One region of the Endozoicomonas sp. 2B-B genome, then DNA from elsewhere that is predicted to be linked to it. Evidence: predicted binding sites of a transcription regulator. Region 1 holds the regulator's gene; the other holds the start of a gene.
The links. Region 1 encodes LexA, which represses DNA repair genes until DNA is damaged. Its sites were predicted from a motif close to TACTGTNTANNTANACAGTA; they were not measured.
Positions count from the first base shown of each region.

Region 2: a site for LexA is predicted at 7,708-7,727, ahead of ruvA (Holliday junction branch migration protein RuvA). Genes of this name have one in related genera too.

Region 1 is NZ_JBLZMU010000001.1:3,678,633-3,689,105, reverse strand. Features, by position in the region: gene topA (type I DNA topoisomerase) at 1-701, shown strand, start outside; gene ACOMHB_RS14025 (DUF6586 family protein) at 769-1,263, shown strand; gene ACOMHB_RS14020 (PTS sugar transporter subunit IIB) at 1,392-1,697, shown strand; gene ACOMHB_RS14015 (hypothetical protein) at 1,875-2,117, shown strand; gene ACOMHB_RS14010 (SulA-like leucine-rich domain-containing protein) at 2,144-2,632, opposite strand; gene lexA (transcriptional repressor LexA) at 2,761-3,363, opposite strand; gene ACOMHB_RS14000 (serpin family protein) at 3,613-5,346, opposite strand; gene ACOMHB_RS13995 (serpin family protein) at 5,649-7,349, opposite strand; gene ACOMHB_RS13990 (serpin family protein) at 7,676-10,273, opposite strand.
Region 2 is NZ_JBLZMU010000001.1:4,568,893-4,579,365, reverse strand. Features, by position in the region: gene ACOMHB_RS17915 (hypothetical protein) at 687-1,172, shown strand; gene ACOMHB_RS17910 (coiled-coil domain-containing protein) at 1,175-2,671, shown strand; gene ACOMHB_RS17905 (FmdB family zinc ribbon protein) at 2,849-3,109, shown strand; gene aspS (aspartate--tRNA ligase) at 3,232-5,013, shown strand; gene ACOMHB_RS17895 (YebC/PmpR family DNA-binding transcriptional regulator) at 5,112-5,858, shown strand; gene ACOMHB_RS17890 (hypothetical protein) at 5,855-6,112, opposite strand; gene ruvC (crossover junction endodeoxyribonuclease RuvC) at 6,380-6,913, shown strand; gene ACOMHB_RS17880 (carboxymuconolactone decarboxylase family protein) at 7,066-7,611, opposite strand; gene ruvA (Holliday junction branch migration protein RuvA) at 7,750-8,361, shown strand; gene rarD (EamA family transporter RarD) at 8,426-9,301, opposite strand; gene ruvB (Holliday junction branch migration DNA helicase RuvB) at 9,526-10,473, shown strand, end outside.

The sequences.
Region 1 (10,473 bases):
CCGGCGAAGAAGTTGAAGATGCTGACGACGAGGATGCAGAAGTCAATGCTTTGCGGGCTATGCATCGTTGTCCCAAGTGTTCTACGGCGATGGAAAGCTACCTGATTGATGAGCAGCGTAAGCTTCATGTCTGTGGTAATAACCCGGACTGCTCCGGCTATGAAGTGGAAAAAGGTCAATTCAAACTCAAGGGTTATGATGGCCCCGTGCTTGAATGTGACAAGTGCGGTTCCGAGATGCAGCTCAAATCCGGACGCTTTGGCAAATACTTTGGTTGTACCAACAGCGAGTGTAAAAACACCCGCAAGCTCTTGAAAAGTGGGGAAGCGGCTCCCCCCAAAATGGATCCTGTACCCATGCCTGAGCTCAAATGTCTGAAAGTGGATGATCATTATATTCTCAGAGATGGTGCCTCAGGTCTTTTCCTGGCGGCCAGCCAGTTCCCAAAGAACCGTGAGACCCGTGCTCCTCTGGTGAGTGAACTGATCCCTCATCAGGCGGCTATTGATCCAAAGTATCATTATCTTCTGGATGCACCGAGGCAGGATGCTGATGGTAATCCCGCAATCATTCGCTACAGTCGCAAAACCAGAACTCAATATGTTATGAGTGAGTCTGAAGGCAAGGCTTCAGGGTGGAGTGCTACCTTCCAGGAAGGCAAGTGGGAAGAAAAAGTCACCAGGAAGCGCAAAAAATCCTGATCTGGCCTCGTCACAAACAGGACCTTCACAGAGATCCGTGGAGGTCTTTTTATTTTTGAGAAAGATTATGTCTGAGCAGTGGCGTTCTCATACCAACAAAAAATTACACTATGCCCGTTTACAGCTGGATGCCTGGGAAAGAGCAGAAGCTTTTGAGCAGGAGGCTTTTCGAGAGGCATTTCTGATGCATGCCAGTCAAGCCTATTCCTCGATGCTGGCGGAGATATTGTCTCCCTACGGTGAGCAGCTGACCCGGTTGCTGTCTCTGGAAGATGCTTGCAGATTGATGGTTGAGCAACCGGCAGAAGTGTCTGAACTCGAGCAGTTAAAGCAGCTGGAGTCGTCGGACAGTTGGCTGGCAGATTTACTTAAAGCTTATGACGATATTTTTAATGCTAATGGTAATATACAATCATATTCAAGTAATAGCAGTATGATTATGATTGCTTCGGATACTAGTGAAGTCACCAAAGGTATTAAGACGCCAGAAAGTGCCAAGAGTATTCTTGCCTCCCTCAAGGAGTTGGTAGGGCACTTTAGAAATTTCAATCTTGAATGGTGATTAGATTTTTTAGATCTGATTCATGACTCATAATAGTGTGCCTGGATTGATTCAAACCGTGCATGATTGTGGGAATGTTTAGAACTCTGTTGTTTATGGCTGTTGTTCAATTTGATCAGAGGTGTCTTATGACTAAGATCATGCTGTGCTGTTCGGCAGGTATGTCTACCAGCATGTTGGTGGAGAAAATGCGCGAAGCAGCTGAAAGTCGGAGTGAAGAAGTCGAGGTTGAAGCCTTCGGCGCTAGTCATTTCGATGAACAGGTAGCCTGTTTCGATGTTGTTCTGCTGGGTCCTCAGGTTAAATATATGTTGAATGATCTCAAGCTGCGTGCTGCCGAATATGCTGTTCCGGTTGAGGCGATTAGCCCTGTTGATTATGGCACGATGAATGGTGCGAAAGTATTGGGCTTTGCTCTGTCGCTAACAGCCTGATTAATTCCAGTTTATCGTGTGTATGCTGCAATACGGGGGCAAAAGCTGCAGCTCTTTTAAGGGTTTTTACTTTCCAGTCTGCAATAACACTTTGCATTACTCTGTACTGACCTATTGCATCATAAGTCACAATGCTGCATGATTTCTCCCTCTTATACGCTATTTATGGAACGAAATATGGCTGCATCGTTTTTGGAAATTGTGGAACTTCCAACAGGAGAGATCGTTCTGCGACGCAGTGATGACGAGGGTGAGCCGCTGCTGACTATGAAGTTTTCAGAGGAAGCCAAGATGTATCTTGAAGGGGACCACCTGCAAGTGGCAAAGGTCATGTTTGATGCAGGCATGCGTGAAGTTGCTGAACTTACTCGTCCGCAGTCTTCTGAAGAAGAGATTCCTGAGAACAGAGTACTGCACTGACTCTATTTTCATGGAAATGACAGGCATCATGCAACCTGTCTAGTGCGAATAGCCAGCCCCTGACACTGTCCATTCCTGGCTGCGCTTTCAAGCCTACTTAGCCACCCTTTATCCAAATGCCCCAGCCAGCTGATGACAGTGTGGCTGGTTCCGGATGCCAGCGCTTTCCTGGTGAGTTCCAATGTCTGATTAATATTGTTGGAGCTAAAGATTTGCACCTTGTCATGATTTAAGTCGCAATTCTTTAACCAGTGCAGGGTTCTGGTGTCATCTGCCAGAATCAGGGTCAACCAACGTTCACTGTCAGTGGACAGCTGACTGAGCATGGGCGTCAGGAGTTGTTCTGCCTGCCAGGGTTGACCTGAAAGAATGAGTTCATTAATACTGGGCTTCAGAGACTTTTCAGTTTTTCCTGATAAAGTCTTTTCTAGGCGCGAGGGGTTAATGCAGACTGTATTGGTCTGATAGCTTGGGGCTGAAAAATTGTGCCTTTCACTGCTGGTTCGGTACAGCATAAATTCTTCCTTCTGGCATAGCCCGGACGCTGTTTGTTATTCGCACTTCAGCGTAGTGGGCCTTTAACAACAGCTGCCTGTTGTGAGTAGTGTCTCTGGAATAATGGTCAGACTCATCTTATTCCGTCTCAGGACTGATTTCTGATGACTCCGACGCTTAAACCTTCGATGGCAAAGGCATCCTGAGTGAGATCAACGACTATGGTTTCGAACTCGTCGTTTTCCGGATGCAGCAATACTTTGTTTTTCTGTTTCTCGAATCTTTTCACGGTGACATCATCTTCAATCCGGGCGACGACAACCTGACCGTTTCGAACATCTGTTGTCTTGTGAACGGCCAGCAGGTCACCATCAAGAATCCCGATGTCCTTCATGCTCATTCCTTTTACCCTTAACAGGAAGTCTGCCGATGGGGTGAAGAAAGCGGGATTGAGCATCAGGTGGTCTTCGATATGTTCCTGGGCGAGGATCGGGTTCCCGGCAGCAACCTGTCCAATAATCGGAAGGCCTTCAGGCTGGCTGTCTGGAATGCGGATACCACGGGAGGCTCCGGGGGTAATCTCGATAGCGCCTTTACGGGCCAGTGCCCTGAGATGTTCTTCGGCAGCATTGGGTGAGCGAAAGCCGAAGGTCTTGGCGATTTCGGCCCTGGTGGGTGGGAAACCTGTCTCTTCAATATGAGATTTGATCAGGTCCAGTATCTCGGATTGCCGTTTAGTCAGTTTGATCATGGTCTCTCAGTCTGTTTTTTTATACAGTATCTGTGATTATATACAGTATTCTTGTGGTGGCAAGTTATTAAGTACCTTGCCAGGCTGCGACGATAAGTAAAAAATGACAAGAGGGTTGTCAATGGTGCAGGTGAGGCATGCTTTGCCACCATAGTGATGAGTTGTTGGCTGAAATTCGCAAGCTGAGTCCCTGAAGCTTTTTTTAATAAAAAATCCGGAGGTGGTTAATCTCCGGATTTCGCATTTTATTTATGATTGTGTAGAAGTTAATTTCTTCCGCAGTGCATCCCAGGCATCATTTGAAACTTCTACTTCAAAGCCATCAAAACCATGCCAAACTTTAACAAAATCTACATGTTTGTAATCAAGCCATTCTAATATTTTTTCTCTGATTTCAAGGGCATTGTCCTTAGTACCAGTATGGATAGCTAATCTGGATTTAAGTGCTTTGGCACTTTTGATATTAAAATCCTCTTTCGGATCAAACCTATGGTATATTAGTTTGCTCACATCAATAGATTCATCATCTGGTAACATATATTTTATAGAGTTAATAGTTTCTTCAATAATTCTTTCGTCTTTTTTGGGTTCATCTAATTTTCTGTAATTTTTATAATTTTCGATAGGAGTCATTTTGCTATCAGCTGTCAAGTCATTTGGTTTCAAACTTTTATCAGATTTCAAATCATTAGATTTCAAGCTTTCAGCTGAGTCATTCCCAGCCGCATAAAATTCTAAAAAGCTGCCATCCTTAATCAGCATCTCCACCAACCGATTGCCTTGTCCATCTACAATGGCAATGTAACCAGGGGAGACAAAATGAAAGTGTGGTGGTTTTTTTGTACCGAACCCTCTGAGCGTTCTTGTTGCGGCAGTGGCAACTTGACCATAAGCTCCCTCTTCATCAATGGATACTCTGGTCTTCTGAAGAATTTCCAGATCACAATTTGAGGGATGGCCTAATCTTGTTAAATCTTCAGACCTTATGACAGCGGCTCCAAATGTCTGATAAATTTTGTCGAGTAAATTGGTGTCACAACTGCCGTCTATTTTTATCTTGGGTAGCATTAGATCCATCTCTATTTTAGAGCCATTTAATCCGTCAATCAGGTGATTGATTGTATCAGAATCAAGGTTGTTAATCCCTGTTGGACTGTCATCAGGTGTTATTATTGCGACTAATTTAAGATCTTCACCATAAACTGATCGGAATTCTTTGCCAATGGCTCCAAATTTTCTGTTATGAAAAAATTGAACATTTTCAGTTGACTTCATCATCTTGACGTTTTCAATTATACTTCCGTCTGCGCAAATAAATTTGCCCGAAGCTGTTTTTTCTTTAGAAAATGGACTTTTCCAGATACCCTCGAATTCCATCACATTACCAATTACCGTTTTAATCTGTTCTCGTCGAGTTTTAGAATGACCATGAAACAACTTATTGATTTTTCCATGAGTTTTCTCTTTCACGAAGTCTTCTGCGACGTCAGCCAGGCACCTGTCCTGGTCAGGACGGTCCAGCTTTTCGGTTTGATAACATTCAGACAGTATCTGATCAAGATGCTCGTTTATGACGGCAGAGTCAGAACCTATAAAGTTAGCGCAAGAGAGTGCCTTCTGTATCTGGTACGGATCCTTGGCGTAAGCATGGTTAACGCTGAATTCGCCTAGTTTTTTATGGATCTCAATCTCCATCTCATCAGTTAACTCTTCTTTAGAGATACCCAGAACCGATGCCTTTCTAGCTTTATCATCCATGCTCGCCAGAAGCATACCCAGAACCGGAGCCAGACTGGCAGAAGACACTACCTTGCTGTTATTGTCCCTGGCGTCTACGGCGTTCAGAATTCCTAATGACACTTTATCAATCAGTTTTTTTACAAGATATGAAGCCTGTGAGGTGGCTTTGAAGGATGTGTTTCGCAGATTTAGCGGTTGCGATGACAATGAAAATTGTCTGAATGAATGTCCAATAGGGTGCATAATATTTTCTCCTAACTCTGATAATAATTAATTTTTTATTCAGGACAAACACACTGCTTCCATGTTTGCGGACAGCGCATGCTTTTCAAATAGCCGTAAATTCTGTGTTATGTAGCATTACTATGAGTTAAGTATTTGCTTTCGCATTAATCACTAACTGGTTAGTTAGTTACGATAACATCTTGTTTCCTGCCATAAAAATTAACTTGTCTATCTGTTCATTTTATGGGGGCTAGTTTGCTTTCTGGCTTTTGTTAATAAAAAAATCCGGAGGTGATTAAACCCCGGATTTGGCTTTTTGTTTATGATTGTCCAGAAGTTATTTTAGTAATCATTTTTTTCCAGGCATCGCCGCAAACATCTAATTCAACAGGGTTCCATCTATCATGAATCTTGATAAAACGTCCATATTCATATTCTTTTCCAATGGATTCTAATATTCTTCCTTTAAGCTGTTTAGCGTCATCCGGAGATGACATATTTATTGTTATCCTGACATCATCTGCCTCAGTGCTTTCAATATGAAGCTTCCCATCCAGATTATAATAGTTATTTATAAAATTACTCACATCTACATGTTCAAGAACGTCAAAAGATAATCGTGTTATTGCAGATAAGTCTTTTTGTACCATCTTTGTTTTTGTGGGTAAATCGATTTTTGGTTCTGTATCATCGTCACTATCAGACATGTCAAAATCGTAATAAGCTGGCTGGTTGTCAGAGCTCTGTTTTCCAGCGGGTATGATTTCGGGTGTGCCGTCAAGCTCAAAAAAGCTGCCATCCTTAATCACCATCTCAAGCAACCGATTACCTTGTCCATCGACAATGGCAATGTAGCCAGGGTAATTAAACTCAAAGCTGGGACGCTCAGAGGATGGGTCCCTGAGAGTAGTTGTTGCGGCAGTGGCCACTGTACCATAAGCTCCCTTTTCACCAATGGATACTTTGGTCTTCTGTAGTATCTCCAGATCACCGTCTGATGAATCGCCTAATCTTGTTAAATCCCCGGCCTTTATTATGTTGGTTCCAAATACCTCAGAAATTTTGTCGAGTAACCTGGTATCACAACTATTCTCTATTTTTATTTTCGGAAGTCTTAGATCCATCTTCACTTTACGATCATTTAATCTTTCAATCAGATGATTAATGGCTTCAGAGTCAAGTTTATTAATCATTTCAGGATCTTCAAAGTGTGGTTGTATTGCAACTAATTTAAGGTCTTCTCCATTCACGGATTGGAATTCTTTACCAATGGCATCAAATTCACTGGTCTCAACAAATTGAAGCTCTTCAGTTGAAGACATCATCTTGACGTTTCTAATAAAACTTCCATTTGCGCAATTAAATGGGCGATGGTCCGTTTTGTCTTCAGAGAATTCATCTTTCCAAATACCGTCGAATTCCATCACATGACCTAATACCGCTCTAATTAGTTCTCGTCGAGCTTTAGAATGACCATGAAACAACTTTTCGATTTTTCCATTGGTCTTCTCTTTCACGTAATCTTCAGCGACATCGGCCAGACACCTGTCATGGTCATGACATTCCAGCTTTTCGGTGTGATAAGATTCAGACAGTGTCTGATTAAGCTTCTCATTCCCGAGGGCAGAGGTAGAACCTATGAAGTTAGTGCAAGAGAGTGCCTGTTTATGGTCTGGATCCTTAGCGAAAGGGTGGTTTACACTGAATTCACCGAGTTTTTTATGGATCTGAGCCTCCAGCTCATCAGTTAATTCTTCTTCCGAGATACCCAGAACTGCCGCCTTCCTGGCTTTATCATCCATACACGCCAGAAGCATTCCCAAAACCGGAGCCAGGCTGGTAGAAGACACTACCTTGCTTTCGTCGTCCCTGACACCTTTGGCACTGAGGATGCCTAATGACACTTTGTCCAGCAGTTTTTTAACAATATCAGAAGCTTGTGAGGTAGTCTGTAAGGATGTGTCTGGCAGATTAAATGGCTGCCACTGCGCCGTATTCATAGAAGTTCTCATTGATTCCATAGCCTTCTCTCCTTTACTTTATACAAATTAATTAGTGAGAATAAACTCACTGCTTCCATGCTGAGCAAATAGCCATAAAACCTGGGTTACAGCATTGCCAGTATTACTGATATTAAAGTATTTCCTTTCTCAGAAATCACTGACCGGTTAGTTAGTTACGATAACACCTTGTTCCCTGCAATAGAGCCTGGTTGCCATAGTGGAGGTATCTCTGCCCGAAAAACTTTAATTGTCCGTCTGTCCATCCTATGGGGCCACTATAGTTTAAGCTTTTGTTAATAAAAAATCCGGAGGTGGTTAATCTCCGGATTTGGCATTGTATTGATTCATGATTGATTAGAAGTTAACTTATTGCGCAGTGCTTCCCAAGCTTCAAAAGAAACCTCTAATTCAAAAGGAGAATTTTGACCGAGTATCCTAACAAATTTGCTATGTTTATCTCCAATTGATTTTAATATTCTTTCTCTAAGCTCTATAACTTCATCCTTAGAAGACATATTGAGTGTTAGCTGCATATGATCTGCCACAGCGATCCGAACATCAAACTCGCTATTCGGATTATAGTGGTGTTGTATTAAAGTACTAATCCTATCTATCGAAGTTAGATCGGTTACATCTTTCTCAATTGTGAATTGATCATCAGATGTATAAACTTTACTATCAGGCATATCATAATCGTTAAGAGTTGCCAGATTATCAGAGCTCTGTTTTTCAGCAGTTGTAATTATAGGATTATCTTTGCTATCAGAAATATAAGAATCGGTAGGTCCTGAAGTTATTTTATCAATCATTTTTTTCCAGGGATTGGTTAAAACATCTACTTGAATAGGTTTAGCTCTTTCATAAATCTTAACAGAATTACTATATTCTTTTCCAATGGATTTTAATATTCTTTCCCTGATATCTTTAGCGTTATCAAAAGAAGATGTTGTCATTTTTAACCTGTGATTATCTGCCTTAGCGCTTTTAATATCAAGCTTTCCATCCGGATTATAATAGTCTTTTATAAAAGTGCTCACATCTACAGTTTCAAGAGGGTCAAAAGATAAGCGTGTTATTGCAGATAAGTCTTTTTTCACCAGCTTTATTTTTTTGGGTAAATCTATTTCACCGCGATCCACTGGTTCTGGATCATCTTTGCTATAAGAACTATCATCTTCGCTATCAGAAATATAAGAACTGATAAATCCAGAAGTTATTTGATCAATCATTTTTTTCCAAGGATTAATTAAAACATCTACTTGAATAGGAGTAGCTCTTTCGCGAATTTCAACATAGCAACTATAGTCTTCTCCAATGGATTTTAATATTCTTTTCTTAATATCTTTAGCGTCATCCAAAGAAGATGTTGTCATATATAGCCTGTGATTATCTGCCTTAGCGCTTTTAATATTAAGCTTTCCATCCGGATTATAACAGTCTTTTATAAAAGCACTCACATCTATAGTTTCAAGAGGGTCAAAAGATAAGCGTGTTATTGCAGATAAGTCTTTTTCTACCAGCTTTATTTTTGTGGGTAAATCTATTTTACTGCGATGCACTGGTTCTTGATCATCTTTGCTATAAAAACTATCATCATCGCTATAAAAACTATCATCATCGCTATAAAAACTATCATCTTCGCTATCAGACATATAAAAACTGTTAAAACTTGCCAGATTATTAGAGCCTGATTCTCCATCGGTGGAGATTATAGGGTCTCCAACACACTCCAAAAAGCTGCCATCCTTAATGACCAGCTCAATCAACCGATTACCTTTTTTGTCTAAAATGGCAATGTAGCCAGGGCAGTCAAAATCAAAGCGAGGTTTTTCGCACCTTGTTTGAATTTGTGCAACAGTCGCCATCGCACAGCTGGCACCTTTTTCATCAACAGAAAATATGATTTTCTGAAGCATCTCCAGATTATCATCTGCCGAAATGCCTAATTTTGTTAGATCTCCCGCTACTATGTCAGTTCCAAATACCTTACATATTTTCTTGAGTAACTGAGTGTCACAACTGTCCATGTTTATTTTGGGTAGCGTTAGCGTATATTCCGCTTGTCTATGATTTAATTGTTCAGTTAACTCGTTAATCGTGTCAGAATCAAGTTTATCAATCGCTGTGGCACTTTTATTATGCGGCTTTATTGCGACCAGTTTAAGATCTTCTCCATTCACAGATTGGAATTCCTTTGCGATGGCACGAAATCTCCTGTTAGAAGCACATTGAACCGTTTCAGTTTTAGACATCATCTTGACGTTATCAATACAAGTTCCATTTGCGCATAGAAAACTTCCAGCAGCCGTTTCATCTGGAGAAAAACTATCCTCCCAGACAGCCCGGCAATGTATTACACTACCAATTACTGCTTTAACTTCGTTCAACCCATCAAACAACTTTTCTATTTTTCCTTTGGTTTTATCCTTAACAAAAGCTTCTGTGACATCAGCTACGTCCCAGAAAGCACCTTCCAGCTTTTGGGTTAGATAACATTCAGAGAGTATTTTTTCAAACTGCTCAAAACTGACGCAAAAGGCAGAAGCAATAAAGTTAGCGCAAGAGATCAACTGATCAGGATGGCTTCCGTAAGGGTGGTCTTTGCTGAATTCACCGAGTTTTTTATGGATTTCAGTCTCCAGCTCATCAGTTAAGGATTCTTCGGGGATTTCCAGAATCAATGCCTTTTTGGCTTTATCATCCATACACAACAGAAGCATACCCAGTACTGGAGCCAGGCTGACAGAAGAGATCACCTTGCTTTTGTGGTCCTTGGCATCCTGAGTACATAAGATCCCGATTGACACTTTATTTATCAGTTTTTTAACAATATCTGAAGCCTGTGAGGTGATCTCGAAGGAAGTTGCTGGCATATTAGATGGCTGCCATTGCATTGCCTGGCTTGAAGTTCTAATTGTTCCGGTTGGGGTAAATGAGTGCATAGTATTCTCTCCTTTGGTTGATACAAAGTAGTGAGAATAAACTCACTGCTTCCATGCTATTGCAAATAGTCATAAATGATGAATTACAGTATTGCCATTAGTACTTGATATTTAAGTATTTCCTTTCTCAGAAAAAACTGACCGGTTAGTTAGTTACGATAACACCTTGTTCCCAGCAATAGAGCCTGGTTGCCATAGTG
Region 2 (10,473 bases), 890 kb from region 1:
AGTGTTCAGCTCCTTGCTGCATTCGATGTGTGTTCTAGCCCTGGTTTCAAAAATCCTTGTACTGCTCGGACGGAATGTACTGCGAAACCTCCCCATAGGGCTAAGAGTGATTCTTATACAATCCTTAACAGGATGCAACAGGGTTTAGAAAAATCTCACATCTTTTGTACAAGCGTTTAGCGGGGCCGCATCCTTGTATGATAAAGCTATCCAGCAATCCCGCCCCTAAAGGCACCGACTGTATAACCGACATCGAGGTGAATAACAGTCATGTCCTCGTACTCATAGAAGTGCCGCAGAACCGAACATGAACAGTGTCTTGCTCAATTCTGGCAACGCCTATGATATTTTCCAGACCTAATATGCCACAACTATCTCCATCAGCCGACTTGCCAGCTAAACGAATGCCAACATTAGAGCAGCACTCATCGTAGTTATAACGACAAGTTTCAAACGTAAGAAGACATGAAACTTGAAATTATCAGGCCCAGCCCTTTTTGATTAAGTGTTTAGGCAATATGAGTACTTGAGTAAAACAGCGATCTGATATTTTGCAAATTATCTTAATGAATAAAAATTAGTTCTTTTAATTTCTTTTTGTTGGTTTGACAGGATTAATGAATGAAAGTCAGAAAAAAATGAATGTTTATAATGAATTGAGATCATTTATTTTTCAGGGATGAAATATGAACAGCTTGCAGCAAAATGCTGAAGCAGGAAAAGACCTTTGGCTGACTTATTTAAGACGGGGCGGAACGATACGTGAATTAAGAGGGCTGGATCAGGGCCAGATGGAAGCCATCTATCAGCTCGGATTCAGTCATTTTGGTATTGGTCACTATGCAGAAGCTCTTAAAGTCTTCCGTTATCTGGCTCTTCTGGATCATCGCAGTTCTCGTTACTATCTGGGAATAGGGCTGGCACTTCATCATTTAAACCAGGATGCAGCTGCAATCCCCGCACTGAGTTATGCCGAAAGGTTGGATAATGAAGATCCTCGTCCTTCAATTTGTATGACGGAGTGCTTTATTCGTCTGAAAAATCGAAAATTGGCGGTGAAAGCACTGTCAAATGCAGCGAAAATTCTGAAATCATCCAAAGGGTGGGAAGAAGAGCGAAAACAGGCCAAACAACTAAAGCACTATCTTATAGAACCTTCAGGGAGGAAGTGACTATGAATCCAGTCGATCCCAATTCCGGAATATCCCAGACTCCTGTGCAACAGAGTGGGCAGGTATCTCAAACTCCAGCACAGGCGCAGGTGAGCCAGGGATTCAGTCATTCGAATTCGATTTCCAGCTCGCAAAATAGCAATAGCGGACAGGCGGTCAGTGTCAGTCCAGATCAGCCAGGCGTCTCCAATGCCGACAGCCGTGACTTTCTCCAAAGAGCTTTTGACGCCAGACTGGATGGCTTCAGGGCAGCAGTGCATGAATTCAATCGTCGCTTCAATGCTGAGGATATAGATATTAGTGACACTCAGTCACTCATTCTTATTGTTAAAGGGATGATCAGTGATGCTCAGGCTATGGTGAGTGCTGCTTCTATCGATCAGAATTTCAGCAATCGGCTCTATCAGCAAAGCAGGAGGGAGGATAGTGCAGTCAATGCCCTTAATCTAAGAGAAACTATTCGATCCAGAACCAGGGATTTAAATGACATAGCGGCTCAGCGGGACGTCTATGTAGAACTCCTGGCCAGCAAAAATCTTCATAAAACCCTGAAAGAGGCTGAATTGGCCAGTGCTCAGTCTAATCAAGCCGGTAACAATAGCAGCGGTGGTCAAATAAACCGGTTGATGAATGAAATTACAGCGCTCGAGTATCAAATTGCAGGTGTTGCCACAGAAATCAGTGCTCTGAGCCAGCAGATGAAGACATTGGAAGCCAGTAATACCGCAGATCATGCCGCATTACTCAAAGCTAACAGGCAGCTGAATACAGTGACCTCAGAGTTTGTGCGTGTTAACAGTCTGCTGGGGCGAATTCGTCAGCGGTTCGATCCTGCTGCTATGAAAACCGGTGAAGAAGGTGTGCAAGCCGTAAAAGAGCTCGAACAGAGGGCTCAGAAAGAGCAGGTAAGGGAGTTCAGAAGAAGGGAGCAGAACGAGGACGGAGTAAAGTCGCTGGATAAAGAGCACAAAGAAGGTGAAATCCGGTCAGAGGATGACCGGATTGAGCTTGAGGAGGGTGCTAACCAGTTTCTTGCCACTGAGGATCTGGAGACTCTGCAACAGGTATTCTCTCCCTCTGACCCTGCAGAGCTGAGAAGTGCTGTTCAGCTCCTTGACGATAAACCTCAGGCAAGAAACTCTCCTGCAGTGGAAGAAGGGTTCGCTATTGCTTTGCATAGCGTCCCCTCAGAAAAGGCGCTGGAGGATGCAGTCAACCCTGCAGCGGAGACTCACCGGGGTGATAATCTCAGTTTTGAAGGTGCAAGCAGTCCTCAGGTTTTTGCCCGCCTCTGGATGGAATCAAAGCTGGAAGAAGGTCAGGAAACTCAGGATGTGAAAGAAGATCACCTCGATGAAGTGGCTGAGAATGTGGATGCTCAACGCAAGAGTGTTGCTGAGCATTTGCAGGATTTTGAGTCGATTCTACTGGAAGTCGCTGAGTCGCTGGAAAAGCAGCAGGAGGCAGCTGTTCAAATCAGCAAAAGTAATCGAGTTTGAGAGCAGCGGGGAGGGGCTCCCTTCCTCGTCTTTCGTAAAGTCTGCACAGTCATCGAAAATATCCCTGATCCCGTCTCTATTTTCTGATTATTGGTCTGGACACTATCTGGTGAAAATCAAGGGTTCAGGTATAATGCCCCAGTTCTGACAATGGCAAACAAAGGATAGACAGATTCAATGCCGATCTACGAATATCAGTGCGGAAGTTGCGGTGGTGTGCAGGAAGTGATTCAAGCGTTCAGCGATGCACCTCTGACTGACTGTGGTGTCTGTGGTGAGCCTGAATTGAAAAAAATGTTGAGTGCCCCGGCCTTCAGGCTGAAAGGTGGCGGCTGGTATGAAACAGACTTCAAGAGTGGCAATAAGAAGAATCTGTCCTGCAATGATAATCAGGGCCCTGCCAAGGGCTCGGGCGGCGCTGCAGCCGCCAGTGAATAATTCGGTCATTTGAGCGCTGAGGTTGTGCTTCACCCGGAGTGACTCAAAACCATAAATTCAGGCACAAAATTTCAGATAATTCTGTGCTGAACCTGAACAGCCCCCCAGTTTCGAGGTATGTTATGCGCAGCCATTATTGCGGCGAACTGAATCTCTCCCATGACGGGCATGAGGTTACCCTGTGTGGATGGGTACACCGACGTCGCGACCATGGTGGTGTGATCTTCCTGGATATGCGAGACCGTGAAGGTATCGCCCAGGTTGTTATTGATCCTGACACCGAAGAGGCGTTTGCTCTCGCTGATAAAGCACGCAGTGAATATGTGCTGAAAATCACCGGATTTGTACGCCCCCGTCCCCAAGGCACTGTAAACACCAATATGGGCACCGGTGAAATTGAGGTGTTGGGTAAGCAGGTAGAAATCCTGAATGAAGCCCAGACACCGCCTTTCCAGATCGAAGGCTACACCGATGTAGGTGAAGAAGTTCGTCTGAAAAACCGTGTTATTGACCTGCGTCGTCCGGAAATGCAGGAAAAAATGATCCTTCGCAGCAAGCTGACCAGTGCTGTTCGCAGCTTTATGGATGAGCAGGGTTATCTGGATGTTGAAACCCCTGTTCTGACCCGTGCGACCCCGGAAGGTGCCCGCGATTACCTGGTACCCAGTCGAACTCACGAAGGTAAGTTCTTTGCGCTGCCACAGTCTCCCCAGCTGTTCAAGCAAATGCTGATGGTGGCAGGTTTTGATCGTTACTATCAAATTGTAAAATGCTTCCGTGACGAAGATCTGCGTGCTGACCGTCAACCAGAATTTACTCAGATCGATATCGAAACCTCCTTCATGGACGAGTCCCGGATCATGGGTATGGCTGAAGACCTGGTTAAGACCACTTTTAAAAAGGTAGGTGGTGTTGAGCTGGGTGAATTCCCGCACATGACTTTTGCACAAGCCATGAACCTTTATGGTTCTGACAAGCCAGACCTGCGTATCCCTCTGGAGCTGGTGGACGTTGCTGATCTGATGGCCGGAGTTGAATTCAAGGTCTTCAAAGGACCGGCTGAAGATCCGAAGGGGCGTGTAGCCGCGCTGAAAGTACCCGGTGGAGCTGAACTTTCCCGTAAGCAGATTGATGACTACACCCGGTTTGTCAGCATCTACGGTGCCAAGGGTCTGGCCTGGATCAAGGTCAACGAAATCGAAAACGGCGCAAACGGTCTACAGTCTCCGATCATCAAGTTCCTGGGCGACGATGTCACCATGAAGATTATGAAGCGTCTGGATGCCAGCAATGGCGATATCGTCTTCTTTGGTGCAGACAAAGAGAAGGTAGTCAACGAAGCTCTGGGTGCATTGCGTTGTAAAGTCGGTGCTGACCTGAATTTGTATACGAAAGAGTGGGCGCCACTGTGGGTTGTTGACTTTCCAATGTTTGAAGAAACAGACGACGGTGAACTGACCGCACTGCACCATCCATTCACAGCGCCAACGACCTCACCTGAAGAGCTTGAAGCAAATCCTGCTGAAGCACTTTCCCGTGCCTATGACATGGTTATCAATGGTTATGAAGTTGGTGGTGGTTCTGTTCGTATTCACAACCAGGAAATGCAGCAGACAGTATTTCGTATCCTGAAAATTGAGGAAGCAGAGCAGCAGGAAAAGTTTGGCTTCCTGCTGGACGCTCTTAAATACGGTGCACCTCCCCATGGTGGTCTGGCGTTTGGGCTTGACCGTCTGGTTATGCTGCTGTGCAGGACCGATAATATTCGTGACGTTATTGCCTTCCCGAAAACTCAGTCCGCAGCCTGTCTGCTGACTCAGGCTCCGGGCGAAGTGGATGCTACCCAGCTACGCGATCTGAATATCCGTATTCGTCGTGATCCGGCGTCTGCAACCAGTCACTGAGCGTCTGCGGCTGTTCCAGAAAACGTCTGCGACCATTTTATAAATTGCTGAGGCCGGTTTTTACCGGCCTGTTCAAGAAGAGATAAAGGGTATTTTCTATGGCAGGTCATAGTAAATGGGCCAATATCAAACACCGTAAGGCGGCTCAGGACGCCAAGCGTGGCAAAATCTTCACCAAGATCATTCGTGAGTTGGTGGTGGCGGCCAAGCAGGGCGGTGGGAATATCGAGGATAACCCCAAGCTGCGTCAGGTGGTTGACAAGGCTCTGGGTGCCAATATGACCCGTGACACCATCAACAGGGCGATTGCTCGTGGTGCCGGTGGTGATGACGATTCCAACATGGAAGAAGTGACCTACGAAGGTTATGGTGCTGGCGGTATCGCGGTGCTGGTGGAATGTCTGACAGACAACCGTAACCGTACCGTTGCAGAAGTACGCCATGCTTTCTCCAAGCATGGTGGTAATCTGGGTACTGACGGTTCTGTAGCCTACCTGTTTGAGCGTAAGGGGCAAATCTTCTTCGAACCGGGTCTGGATGAAGACACTGTCATGGAAGCTGCTCTGGAAGCCGGTGCTGAAGATGTACTGACTAACGACGATGGCTCCATTGAAGTGGTCACTGAGTGGACTGAGTTCATGGCGGTAAAAGAAGCTATTGAAGCTGCAGGTTTGAAACCAGCGGGCGGCGAAGTAGCGATGATCGCTTCTACCCGGACTGAACTGGACAAAGACGGTGCGGAAAAAATCATGAAGCTGGTGGATCGTCTCGAAGACCTGGACGATGTGCAAAATGTTTACACTAACGCTGACATTCCTGCCGAAGTGATGGCGCAGCTGGACTAAGTTGTTCTGTCGGTGTGAAGAGCCTCGATAACGAAAGTGTCGGGGTTTTTTGTTTCTGTTCCGGAGATACCAGCCCGGCTGGAACATCTGTGAACGCCCAGACATTGAAGCCTACCAGCAGCATAAACAATAGAATAATGATGCCTGTGATAATCATTAATGTTTTTAGCAGGTCGGACATTAATCGTTTCCGGATCATCTTGTGGAGTAAAACAGTCTTGAGCAAGAACAATGATCTTTGCGGTTCTCGCCACGAAAGTATTACCAGAGAAATACTAAGCTGCTTCTATCGTTACTCACAGGCAAATTTGGTAATTCAGTGTTCTTGAATTGTAAGTTTCTGATACCCACCGGCACCGCTGGTATATTGTATGGGTGTACAGTATCCTTTTGACATAACCATGACTTTGAACCCTCGCCTGTCAGATTTTTTTGGCAGAAGCTGTCACACTCATTGACCCCGGGGGGCATCAAACGCTGTCATTGAAAATAGCGATATCTGACTTGAGAATACATTCTGAATGGCCATCCTGATGGGGATAGATCCGGGCTCAAGAATTACCGGCTATGGATTAATTGAAGAAGTAGGCAATAAAACACATTATGTGGCGTCCGGTTGTATTCGCATCCGGGAGGCGCCTCTACCTGAGCGGTTGCAGCAGATTTATGAAGGCATCAGCACTTTGATCGAACGTTACATCCCGCAGTCCGTCGGTGTGGAGCAAGTGTTCATGTCCAGAAATGCTGATTCGGCACTGAAACTGGGTCAGGCCAGGGCTGCGGCCATTGTGGCTGTGGTTAATCACAATATTGAAGTGTCGGAATACTCTGCCCGGCAGGTCAAGCAGGCTGTGGTTGGTAAAGGCTCTGCGGATAAGTACCAGGTAAAGCACATGGTGAAGTCGATCCTTGACTTGAATGATACCCCTCAGGGCGATGCTGCGGACGCTCTGGCGGTTGCTCTTTGTCATGCTCATACTCGTTCCAGTCTGGTCAGGATGGCGGGTGCTACGGGTACTCGACGTCGTCGTCTTACGGGGCAGTCAGGAGGCTGACCGAGAATAGCGCCCGTAGCGAGGACGGCAGAAAATTGAGGATGAAAATTCGGTTTTGTGAGGAGAATAGCGAGCTATTTGACGAACAAAAGCGGATTTTTAGACCAATTTGCTGCCGCCGCAGTAGGGCAGTCTATTCCCGGTCAGCCTCCTTAGTTTGGGTGGACACAAAGGTGAAAGGAAGCAATGCAAAACACCAGATCCAGGATCTGTTGTGGCGTGTAGATTTTCTTCAGTTCTTTCCAGTTCTCCGGACTTATGATCTGTTCTTTGTAGAGTTCTTCAGTGGTTTTCAGTAACAGGCGTTGTTTGTTGTCCCAGCCCGGTGCCAGATGGCCACGGGAAACCATTTGTACATCACTGGCTTTCAGTCCCGTATCCAGTGCGCATTGAGCAATATCCGGGATCAGGTGTCTGGTATTGCAAATGTACGCACTTCTCAGGGCAACCAGAGCGCGATCTCTCATCGGGAGGCTGCTGTAGCCTTGTATATAACTGATGAAGCTGCGAGCAGGCTTATCAAGCTCAGGTGAGTTTGCCGGGCGTCCCGGGAAATCTTCCTTTAACAAAGATTTTTGTGACTTGATGAAAGGGATGGGAATAGGGCCACCGGGTACAGCTGGGTGGTATTCACTGGCCAGGCCAGCCTCGGGCAGGATCTGCCAGAGTGATCCCAGAAATGTGCGAAGTTTCTTCAAGGGGGCAGCTCCTTCAGATCATCGAATTGAACTTCTCTTAGTGATTAGAGAGTGACAATTCTCAGGAGTTCTACGCCCTCGTCGTATTGTTAGGCGTTCTGACCTTATAGTCAGAAAATAAAAGATTTGGAAAACAGGATGATTGGAAGAATTCGGGGCCTTCTGGCTGACAAACAGCCCCCTCATTTGCTGATAGAGACCCATGGTATCGGGTATGAAGTGGAAGCTCCGATGTCGGTTTTTTATAAACTGCCGGACGTTGGTCAGGAGGTCGTGTTATATACCCACTTTGTAGTGCGCGAAGATGCTCAGCTCCTATACGGTTTTAGCAATCGTGATGAGCGGGAGTTGTTTAGAACTCTGATCAAGGTCAATGGGGTTGGTCCCAAGCTCGGACTGACCCTGTTGTCCGGTATAGAAGCTGATGCTTTTGTGCGCTGTGTGCAGGAAGGTGATAGTGCCACTTTGGTGAAGTTGCCGGGTGTGGGTAAAAAAACAGCCGAGCGGCTGATTGTTGAAATGAAAGATAAGCTGGATCGTTGGCAGTCAGCACCTCTGCTGGAAGGTAAGCCTCTGGTTGTCGGTGGCGAAATGGCTGCCGGAGCAAAAGATATTGAACAGGAAGCCGTCAGTGCTCTGGTGGCCCTGGGTTATAAGCCCCAGGAAGCCGGCAAAGTCATTGGTAAGTTGCTCAAGGATGGCATGACCAGTGAAGAGCTGATTCGTCAGGCTCTGAAAAGTATGATCTGATAACACCGCGTCTTACTTTAAAAGGTGAGATGATTGAGTCTCACCTGCTTGTCTGCTTTGTAGTTTACCGGATGAACTTCCTGACCGAGTCGACGCAGATGGCTGCCGTTGCCAGCCAGATAAAGCTATAGCTGAGCCACTGCTGTAAGGTGAAGACTTCTCCGAGAACGGTGACAGCCACCACAAATATCAAAGCAGGCTCCAGGTAGCTCAACAGGCCAAACAAACTGACAGACAGATGCCTGGAGGCGTTGATGTAGCAGATCAGTGACAGGCTGCAGAGAAGCCCCAGACCTGGCAGCAGATACCAAAGAGTGACGGAATGGGTCAGGTTTTGCATAAAACTCTGATCACTCATCAGTATGAAAATACCAGCCGGAAGGAACAACAGGTGCTCAAAAAGCAGGGCTGGCAAGGTATCGACCTGCAAAGGTTTACGGATGATGAAATACACCGGATAAAGTCCGGCCACTGCCAGACTGACCCAGGGTAATGAGCCCTGTTGCCAAATCATGGCAAGCACGCCCAATGACGCAGACCCCATGGCAAAGTAATGAGCCTTGTTCAGTCTCTCGTTAAATACCAGCTTGCCGGTTAATGCCAGGGTGAGTGGCAGCAAAAAGTAGCCAAGGGAGAGATCCTGTGTTTTATCATTCACGGGGCCCCAGACAAACAGCCACCACTGAAAGCCAACAATCAAACCACCCAGGGATAGCATCAGCACAGTTTTCCGGCAGAGAAAAACCGCCCTGAAGCCCCGAAGCCGGTCCATGCGATAGCAGACCATTGTCAGGCAGAGAGCGCTGAAAATGACCCTGTTCCAGAACAGGGTATTTCCGGACAGCTTAATAAACTGTACATAAATGGGCACAAGCCCGAACATCACGGAGGCCATGACCGAGTTAGTCAGGCCTTTTCCAGAAACCAAATGTGTATTCATTCTGAGTACTTCCTTTAATCAGAATTTAAAACAGAGAGTGTAGGAGTCCGATGACTCCGAAGTTTAAAAGGTAATGCACCCCCGGGCAGCTAAGTGCTCGCAAGTGCTCTTTTTACGTTCAGAGTGCTTGGACGATTAAATGTAGCGTTTTGTTCCCAAAGCTGGATTATTTTTTTAACAGACTGGAGATGGTACGCTGAGAGTAATGGTAGACGAGCTAGAACATGATTGAAGCAGATCGATTGATATCCTCCTCAGAACGCCCTCTGGAAGAGGTGCTGGATCGGGCTATTCGCCCGGTAAAACTGGCTGATTATGTGGGACAGCCAAAAGTCAGGGAGCAGATGGAAATTTTTATCCAGGCTGCAAGACTTCGTAATGATGCCCTTGATCATACCCTTATATTCGGACCTCCGGGGCTGGGTAAAACCACGCTTTCCCACATCCTTGCCAATGAGATGGGCAGCAATATTCGAACGACTTCTGGCCCGGTGCTGGAAAAAGCGGGTGACCTGGCAGCTCTTCTGACCAATCTTGAGCCCAATGACATTCTGTTTATTGATGAAATTCACCGCCTCAGTCCGGTAGTTGAAGAAGTATTGTATCCGGCGATGGAAGATTATCAGCTGGACATCATGATCGGTGAAGGCCCTGCTGCGCGATCTATCAAGCTGGACCTGCCTCCCTTTACCCTGGTGGGAGCTACAACCAGGGCGGGTCTGCTGACGTCTCCGCTCCGGGATCGTTTTGGTATTGTACAGAGGCTGGAGTTTTATAATATTGAGGACCTGACTCATATCGTAGAACGTTCTGCCGGAATTCTCGGGGTGGGGATTGATAAGGAAGGTGCAGGAGAGATTGCCCGACGCTCCAGAGGAACGCCCAGAATTGCCAACCGATTGCTGAGAAGGGTGCGTGATTTTGCCGAAGTAAAGGGGAATGGTGTGATCCACAAGGAGACGGCCGATGCCGCATTGAATATGCTGGATGTTGATGCCAGCGGTTTTGATCATATGGACAGACGGCTGCTGTTAGCCATGATCGAAAAGTTTGATGGTGGGCCGGTCGGGGTAGACAGTCTGGCGGCTGCCATCAGTGAGGAGAGGGATACCATCGAAGATGTCCTGGAGCCTTATCTTATTCAACAGGGCTATATGATGAGAACCCCCAGA